One region of the Aliiroseovarius sp. D2-2 genome, then DNA from elsewhere that is predicted to be linked to it. Evidence: riboswitches for the same ligand, from Rfam matches in the RefSeq annotation. Region 1 holds a riboswitch; the other holds the start of a gene.

Evidence for each region. A riboswitch is a leader RNA that binds a small molecule or an ion and turns the genes downstream of it on or off. The one in region 1 is predicted to bind cobalamin.
Region 2: another riboswitch for cobalamin. It lies ahead of cobW (cobalamin biosynthesis protein CobW); the one in region 1 lies ahead of AC0L6A_RS02275 (DUF4198 domain-containing protein).

The regions. Positions count from the first base shown of each region.
Region 1 is NZ_CM147913.1:463,154-467,566, reverse strand. It holds gene AC0L6A_RS02285 (cobalt ABC transporter permease) at 1-401, opposite strand, end outside; gene cbiM (cobalt transporter CbiM) at 398-1,015, opposite strand; gene AC0L6A_RS02275 (DUF4198 domain-containing protein) at 1,026-1,811, opposite strand; cobalamin riboswitch at 1,932-2,143, opposite strand; gene uraH (hydroxyisourate hydrolase) at 2,265-2,618, opposite strand; gene AC0L6A_RS02265 (cysteine hydrolase family protein) at 2,772-3,392, opposite strand; gene AC0L6A_RS02260 (MarR family winged helix-turn-helix transcriptional regulator) at 3,389-3,835, opposite strand; gene puuE (allantoinase PuuE) at 4,133-4,413, shown strand, end outside.
Region 2 is NZ_CM147913.1:3,132,820-3,137,232, reverse strand. It holds gene smc (chromosome segregation protein SMC) at 1-1,567, opposite strand, end outside; cobalamin riboswitch at 1,771-1,971, shown strand; gene cobW (cobalamin biosynthesis protein CobW) at 2,003-3,100, shown strand; gene AC0L6A_RS15550 (GNAT family N-acetyltransferase) at 3,097-3,549, shown strand; gene AC0L6A_RS15545 (hypothetical protein) at 3,557-3,715, opposite strand; gene cobN (cobaltochelatase subunit CobN) at 3,779-4,413, shown strand, end outside.

The DNA of each region.
Region 1 (4,413 bases):
AACCCTGCAGACGCCGCAGGCATGGAGGAAGGGTCCCCAGCCAAAACCGACGCCCCGGCCGAAGCATCAGCCGCCGCCTGCCCCATCAACTGCGCCACTTCTGCACCCGGCATCGTTGCCTCAGCCACATGCCCCGCACCAAGGTCGGATCGGAAGATATGCGTGATCGGTTGGGTCGGCGTGTAGATGAAGAAACCATCTCCATCGGTCTTCGCTTCACCCAGCTTGTTGCCAGCTTCATCAAAGACCTCAACCAGTTTGTCGACAGCCATGGAACCGTCGGACATGCCGATCTCGCCTTCGATATCGCTACCTGATGGAAAGACGCTGGCGATGATGTTGTGAGCCAGTGCGGGCAAGGGGGCGATAAGCGCTGCGATCAGTATCAAAACACGGATCATGCCAAGCTCCCCTTCGCGCCTATGAACAGTTCTGGTTTCACGCGCCGCGCCAGATAGATGGCCGCGCCGGACAAAAGAGCCTCGATCACGATGACCGGGATGTGGGCAAGGAAGACAAGCTTGGCGGCGGGAATGAATTCATCGCCAGACAGTCCCAGCGAAAATGCGACGGCAAGCGTGGTCATCGCGATAGCAAAGCCGCCCCCAATGCCGCCCCAAATGGCGCCTTGCATCGGGGTTCCCCGCGCGACAAGACGTCCAAAGATCAGGCCAGCCAACACGGCAGGACCCGCGATATTGATCGCATTCACGCCCAACACGGTCAGTCCTCCGAAGCCGAAGAACACGGCCTGCAAAAGCAGCCCGACAAACAGCGCCGGGAACGCGGCCCAGCCAAGCACCAACCCCGCCAATCCGTTCAGGATCAGATGGACCGAGCTTGGGCCAATGGGCACGTGGATCAGCGACGCCACAAAGAAGCTGGCAGACAAGACGCCTGCCGCTGGAATACGTTCCAACGGCAGTTTGCGTAGGCCAATGGAGATACCACCCACGGCAAGCGCAGCACCGGCGATGAGCACGGGGTTAGACAGAGCGCCGTCTACGATATGCATGACGGCCCCCTCACTTCAGATCCTCAGCTCGAACCCAGATCACAGCGTCTTGGGACAGCTCTTTGCCTTCATGTTCCTTCGCGGGACCGGACCCAAGGGCCGCAAAGCCCCAATAGCCTGCCTTGGGGATGCCAAAGGTGAAGATCCCATTCTGGTCAGAGATGGCAACAATCGTGCCACCAGCCATAGGTTGGGCGGTCGGGTTCGTGGTCGAGAATGCCTTTAGATCAGGCTCGGCCGCCATGTATTCAATCTCAATCTCGGCCCCCGGAACGGGCTTGCCGTCGGACAGCACCACACCCGAAAACGTCGAACCAGTGACCACGTTGTATGGCTTGTTCAACGGCAGGATTTCCGTCGGTAGACCCACCGGCTGATCCCAATCCGTGGGCAGCGTGTTGCGGTTCAGGACGACCTTGGTGATCTGCTGGATGAAGATGTCCTCGCTTTCCTCATAGTAAGGCGCAGGCACCGTCACGACCACATAGTCGCCCGAGCGCTTAACGGGAACCGAAGCGGTATAAGCGGCGGCCTCGTTCGTAGCACCTTTGAAGGTCGCCGGTATAAGCCGATCCGACAGATCAACCTTTTCGCCGTTATGGACCATGAAGAATTCCACAGGCTGGCCCATGTCCATCACATGGCCGTTCTCAAACGGATGCCAGAAGACCAGCCCCATAGGCACGTCGCCGGGTCGGTCAATCAGCGTTTCTTCGGTGTAGTTCAATTGGAAATGCGCTGACGCTGCAGCGGGTAGGAAAGCGGCCAGAGTAGCGGCCAGTAGACAAGTTTTCATGTCGTCCTCTTTGGGTACACAGACGGATGCCTGCATTAAAGAAGGAACAACGGGGATAATGGCTCGGATGGTCTGGTGACCGCCGGGCCAGACGCTCACCCCGGCGTCCGGTTAGGTTGGGCTAATGCCCAGCGTCCGGCAGGTCTCCTGACTCGCGGGTCTTAGCTTGGCTGGCCTTCCCGGGCGTGGCCCAGTGGCATATTCAGCTTCGCTCGCCGCTCACAGTTGCGGGGGCAGTCACGGTTTTGGCGCCTAATGGCTACACCTCACCGTATTCCCTATTACTACCGCGGTGCTTCTGCACACACGGAACCGATCGCTAGATTTGAATGTCAGATGAGAAGGGTGCGAGTCAAGCAATTGCACCTGCGCAAATGGGTCGCAGACAGACGTCAGCACGTCGCGAATTTCGCCAACATGCTGAAATTGTAGCATTTAATTTCAAAAAAATTATCAGCTGCCGCGATAGGTCGAATACCCATAGGGGCTGAGCAGAAGCGGCACGTGATAATGCGCAGCCTCGGCCATACCGAAGCGCAAAGGCACTTGATCCAGAAACAAGGGCTCCGCCCCATTTTGTCCTGACGCGCGCAGATAGTCGCCCGCATGAAACACCAGCTCATATGTGCCAAGCTCGAACTCGCCCGCGGGCAATATTTGCTCATCCGTGCGGCCATCATCATTGGTTACAAGCGATCGCACCAAAGCACGCGTCTCGCCTTCGATCCGGTAAAGGTCGATCTGCAAGCCTTCGGCGGGGCATCCCTTTGCCGTATCCAGTACATGGGTGGTGAGATATCCAGACATTCGCGCCTCCGGTAAATTGTCGTTAGGCCAGTATGGAGTGGTGCAAAGGGTTGGGCTAGTGGTTTTTGGCGAGTGTGAAACAATAACCCTGAGAATTGCGAAGTCGGCTTTGCGGACTTTGTTGCCGTTCTCGCTTGAAGGATCAATGTCCGCTCAACTAACGGCCACACCCGCTGAAGACATTTGCTTCTCAGCGCTTTCCGTCGGTGCGGTTGAGAGAGTTCCGTCCTTCACAACAGTGACGCCATAGCCTCGGTTTCTGGCAGCCAGCGCTGTCTTTTGCACGCAGTAATTGAGGTCCAAACCGGCGAGATGCAGTTTGCCAACGTCAAGGCGCTCCAATAGGGTATCGAGTTCGCCGGTTTCAAACGCGTCCTGTACGCGCTTTACAATGACATGATCAGGGAGTGACAAGAATAGCTCTGCAAGTTCTGTCCCGTAACTGCCTTCGACTGCCTGCCCTTTCATGGTCAGGCGCGCCACTACCTTCGTGGAAGGGATCGACCATTCCTGACAGACGGCAATAACAGGATGGTTTTGGGCTCGCGCGGCTTCTACTTCCTCAAGGATCTTTGCTGCAGCAAACTCTTTTGCAGCATCCGAGTAAGGGCCGCGTTCCCAGAATACTGACTGTAGGTCAATCAACAGAAGAGCCGATCCAGTGCGGTCCGGTATCGTTTCTCCGGCACTTACCGAACCGATACGCCTTACTCCGTTGCCGAGCCAGATTAAGGGGAGGAGGATTGCAGCGCCCAAGACATAACCGAAAGTCATGCTCTTTCTCCTGCCTGGTTTTTCAAGCTGTCCACCACTGCACGGACGACTTCAAGCGCTGTAGAAATTTCTTCACTGCTTAGGCTCGCACCAACCTCCTCCATCAGCTTCATTTCCTTTGATAAAATCTCTTCGATGAGGGTTTGACCGTGATCGGTCAACGCTAGAAAAGGCGAGCGTTTGTGGCGTGGGTTTGCGCGTTGCTCAACGAAACCGGAAGCCAGCGTTTCGTTGCACATGACTTGGACGTATTGTCGTTTGATTTCGAGCCGTGCCGCGATTTCAGGGACGGTCTGCTCTCCGTATCTGTGCAGTATTTCCAATACCGCGCGCATCCGAACTGTAAGGGTGGTTCCGACCAAACCAGCTTCAACGCTGGCTTCTGCGGCCTGCATTAATGGGCGTGACATCCAAACGAGTCGATGAAGGTGTTCTGCTTTCATATTGTCAATATACTTGTCATATTGACAAGTGCAATGTCAATCTCTCACAGCAGCGGACATTGAAACAGACTGCAGCATCGGTTAGTAGGGCTCAATGCCGCCATTCATTGTTCATCCAACCTTCGCACAAGTTTCTGTTTGGCGAAACTCACCCTCATTCATCTGAGGGACCACGCCATCGGGTCCGATTTCGTCACAAGAACGCGTTTATCCTTTGCCCCCTAAACTGATTCCTCGTGACCCCTCTGTCCTTTCGCTTATAACTGTTAGAACCAAACAGGTCGCAAAGAGGTCAACGTGAGAAGATACACCCGTGATATGCGCGGCTACGGCCCCAATCCACCGCACCCGCAATGGCCGGGCAACGCCAAGGTCGCTGTTCAGTTTGTGCTGAACTACGAAGAAGGTGGCGAGAATTGCGTGCTGCATGGCGATGCTGCCTCCGAGGCGTTCTTGTCCGACATTCCCGGTGCCGCTCAGTGGCAGGGACAGCGCCATTGGAACATGGAATCGATTTACGAATACGGCGCACGGGCCGGGTTTTGGCGTCTGCATCGACTGTTTACCGGCGCGGGCAT
Region 2 (4,413 bases), 550 kb from region 1:
AGCCTGATTTCACCCGGAGGCTATCAAGCACCTGCGTTCCCTCAGCCGCATCGCGTTCTACCAATCGAGACAACGCCTGAACCTCGGCGTGAAGCGCGTTGACTTCCCCTTCGGCCGAGGAACGCGCAGCGCGGGCGTCTGCCTCGCGCGATTGCGCGTCGGCGCGGGCTTCGTCCGCAGCAACAAGGGCTGCTTCGGCGTCTTCGGACGCTTTTGCGGCGGCAGTTTGTGCGGTTCCTGCTGTCTCAAAATCAGCCGCGGCCTTATCCACGGCGCCCTTGGCATCGTCCATGGCAGAGCGCGCGCGATCGGCTTCGGCGTCGCTTTTCTCAAGCGTCTTTTGGCTGTCATCCAGAAGGCGGTGCGCGGATTGGTGGCGCGCAGCCAGCCGCGCGACGTCTTCCGTCAGTTGCGTCAGGTCACCCTCACGCTCCTGCAAAATCGCCGCACTGTCGCGGGCGTCAACGTTAGACGTTTCCAGCGCATCGTCATGCCCTTCTGACGCTTTGGCCAGCTGTTCTTGTTCCCACTCCAGCCGTTCAATGGTTTCAACCGCGTCCTTGTTCAGCCCATTTTCGCGGTCGATGTCGCGGGTAAGTTGGGTGATCCGGCCTGTCAGGGTCTCGATCCGTGCGCGTGCTTGGTTTTCCTGATCGGACAGCTGGTCACGCTGAACCTGTAGGCGCTGCAAAATGGCGGCGGCAACGGCTTCTTCTTCACGCAGCGGAGGCAGTCCATCTTCGGCGGTCTGCCGCGCTTTGGTCGCTTCGCGCGATGCACCCTCGGCGGCAGCGGCGGATTTAACCCGCTCGGTCAACTGGGTCTCTGCGTCAAGACGGGCGATGTCAGCCTCGCGCCAGCGACGATAGAGCAACAGCCCTTCGGCAAGGCGCAGGTCGTCGCCAATGGTGCGATAGCGTGCAGCTTGGCGTGCTTGCCGAGCAAGCTGCCCCAGTTGCGAAGCAAGTTGTTCAATCACGTCGTCTACACGCGACAGATTTGTCTCGGTCCCTTTCAGTTTCAACTCCGCCTCATGGCGACGTTGATAGAGGCCCGAGATGCCAGCGGCTTCTTCCAGAATGCGCCGACGTGCTTTGGGCTTTGCGTTGATCAGTTCGCTGATCTGGCCCTGTCGTACAAGCGCAGGCGAATGCGCGCCGGTGGACGCATCTGCAAACAGCATCTGCACATCACGCGCGCGCACGTCCTTGGTGTTGACCTTATAGGCCGACCCTGCGTCACGGGTGATCCGGCGCACAATCTCCAGATTGTCGCTTTCGTTAAACCCGGATGGGGCGAGCCGTTCGCTGTTGTCCAGAAGAAGCGAGACTTCGGCGAAATTTCGGGCTGGACGTGAGGCGGCGCCAGCAAAGATCACGTCTTCCATTCCGCCGCCACGCATTGCTGTCGGGCGGTTTTCGCCCATCACCCAACGCAGCGCTTCCAAAAGGTTCGACTTGCCGCAGCCGTTTGGTCCAACCACACCTGTCAGCCCGTCCGCGATCACCAGATCGGTCGGGTCTACAAAGCTTTTAAAGCCATTCAGTCTGATCTTTGAAAACCGCAAGCGGTCTGCCTCATCCTTGATTCTTATCGTTCAATGATTGTTCGGATCGAAATGCGCTGAGTCAACGGCTCACACCGATATATGGGTGGATTGGCGAAGTTATCCACAAGATATTGCATTGGGGCGGGTTTGCCCGAAGGTCAATCTGCCGCCAAAACCTGTTTCAAGGTCGGTTTCGATCTTGACCCTTTGACCCCTCACACGGCAAAGAAGACACGCATGGTTCCCAATGGGACATGAGGGAATGCAGCGGAGACGACCCACACCGGGGTTTGATGCTGCAGCCGCCCCCGCGACTGTAAGCGGAGAGCGCCCGCCTTGCGCCACTGGCCCTTTAGGTCGGGAAGGCGGCGGCGCGCTTCGACCCGCGAAGCCAGGAGACCTGCCATGCGAAAACGCAACCACCCGTCGGGGAGACGGGGATAGGAGATCAAGATGCAAGCAAAGATACCTGCCACCGTTGTCACCGGCTTTCTAGGCGCGGGCAAAACGACGCTGATCCGTCACATGTTGGACAATGCCAAAGGAAAGCGCATTGCGCTGATCATCAATGAATTTGGTGATCTGGGTGTGGATGGCGACATCCTGAAAGGTTGCGGCGACGAAACCTGCACCGAGGATGATATCATGGAGCTGTCCAACGGCTGTATCTGTTGCACTGTGGCCGAGGATTTCATCCCGACGCTGGAGAAGCTTTTGGATCGTGACACACCGCCCGATCACATCGTGATCGAGACCTCGGGTTTGGCACTTCCGCAACCGCTGGTCCGCGCGTTCCAGTGGCCCGAAATCTCGACCCGTGTGACCGTCGATGGCGTGGTGACTGTCGTGGACGGGAAAGCCGTGTCTGACGGGCAGTTTGCATCCAATCTGGAAGCGATCGAGGCTCAGCGAAAGCTGGACGAGAACCTCGACCACGAAACGCCTTTGTCAGAGCTGTTCAAAGATCAGGTTAGCTGCGCGGACATGATCGTTGTGAACAAATCCGATCTGCTGGGCGACACGCAGGCCGATGAATTGGTGGCGAAACTGGCTGGCGATAGCCGCGATGGCGTTCAGGTCGTACGCTCGACCATGGGTGCGCTGCCAGTTGAAGTTCTTTTGGGGCAGGGCGTGGGTGCCGAAGGCGACATGGATGCGCGCCTGTCGCTGCACGAAAAAGGTCATCATCACCACGAAGACCACCACCATGATCACGACGATGACCATCACCATCATGACGATCACCACCATCACCATGATCACGACCATGAAGCCTTTGAAAGCTTTGTTGTCACTCTGGGTGAAGTGGCTGATCCGAAGGTGTTTGCTGAAAGAGTTGCCGACGTGATCCGTGCCAACAACATCTTGCGTTTGAAGGGTTTTGCAGCCGTCGAAGGCAAACCGATGCGCCTGACGTTACAAGCTGTCGGCCCCCGCGTGGACACCTATTTCGACCAGCCTTTCGGGGCGCAAACCCGTGAAACACGGTTGGTGGTGATCGGTCAATCGGGCATGGACCGCGCAGCCATCGAACAGGCCCTAACCGCATGACGATCGAAGTTGTGCCCAGTGATCCACGTGATCCGCAGGCCACGGCGTTGCTACAGCAAAGCCATGCCCTGATGGAAAGCCTGTTTCCGCCAGAGGACAACTTCTTTCTCGACATAGGTGACCTCTGCGTGCCGGAGATATCATTCTTCGTCGCGTGCGAGGCAGATGTGATATTGGGCACGGCGGCCTTGGCCGACAAGGGCGACTACGGAGAGGTGAAGTCGATGTTCGTCTCGTCCGAAGCACGCGGAAAAGGCGTCGGTGAGGCGCTGTTAACACAGCTCGAAGCCACGTCACGCGCGAAGGGTCATGCGGCCATGAAGCTGGAAACAGGCAATGTGCTGCACGCCGCGCATCGTCTTTATGAACGCGCAGGTTTCACAAAATGCGGGCCGTTCGGGGACTATCCCGAGGCCAACAGCTCGATCTTCATGGAGAAAACGCTGTGAGCCGCGCTCAGTCTTTCTTGGCCGCTGCCGCCTTCATGCGCGCCAGTAACGCGGCCTTATCGTCTTTACGGTTAAGCGGGTTTTTCTTGGTCCCACGGGCATTGTGCTCGGAATGGCGCGGGGTGCCTTTGGCGGGTTTCGGCGCGCCTGCTGCTTTGTAATCCATTGGATCCACCTTGATCGGGTCATGTTTGCCCGGTCCATAACACCTTAGTGCAAGGGACGCGACATGCATCTTCTGGCAGCCACACCGGGCAGCATTGATGACGGAAAAGAACCGGTCGATCTGGGGCAGACGCCTTCGGATCTGGTTTTCATTTCTGCGGCAGACACAGAATTGGCCGGTCTGGCGCAAGCACGTGCCGAAATGGACGCGGCGCCGGGCTTGCGTTTGGCAAATATGATGCACTTGGCGCATCCGATGTCGGTCGATCTGCACATCGACAATTGTGCTTCAAAGTCCCGACTTGTTGTGGCGCGGGTTTTGGGCGGCGTCGGCTATTGGAAATACGGGGCCGAGCAATATGCCGCGCATCTGCGCGAAGCTGGCGTGCCTTTGGCACTGCTGCCTGGCGATGACAAACCGGATGCTGAATTGCGCGCGCTGTCGACCGTATCGGATGAGGACTACGATGCGCTCTGGGCCTACCTTGTGGAAGGCGGACCAGAAAACTCCGTTGGGTTTTTAAACTACGCCAAAGCCATGATGGACGGCGGCGACAACCCCGAGACCGCACGACCTCTACTTCGGGCAGGTGTTTATTGGCCGGGGGCCGGTGTGTCGGACCTGTCGGCTGCCCAAGACGCATGGACTGAAGGGGCACCAATTGTACCCGTCGTCTTTTATCGTGCGTTGGTACAGGG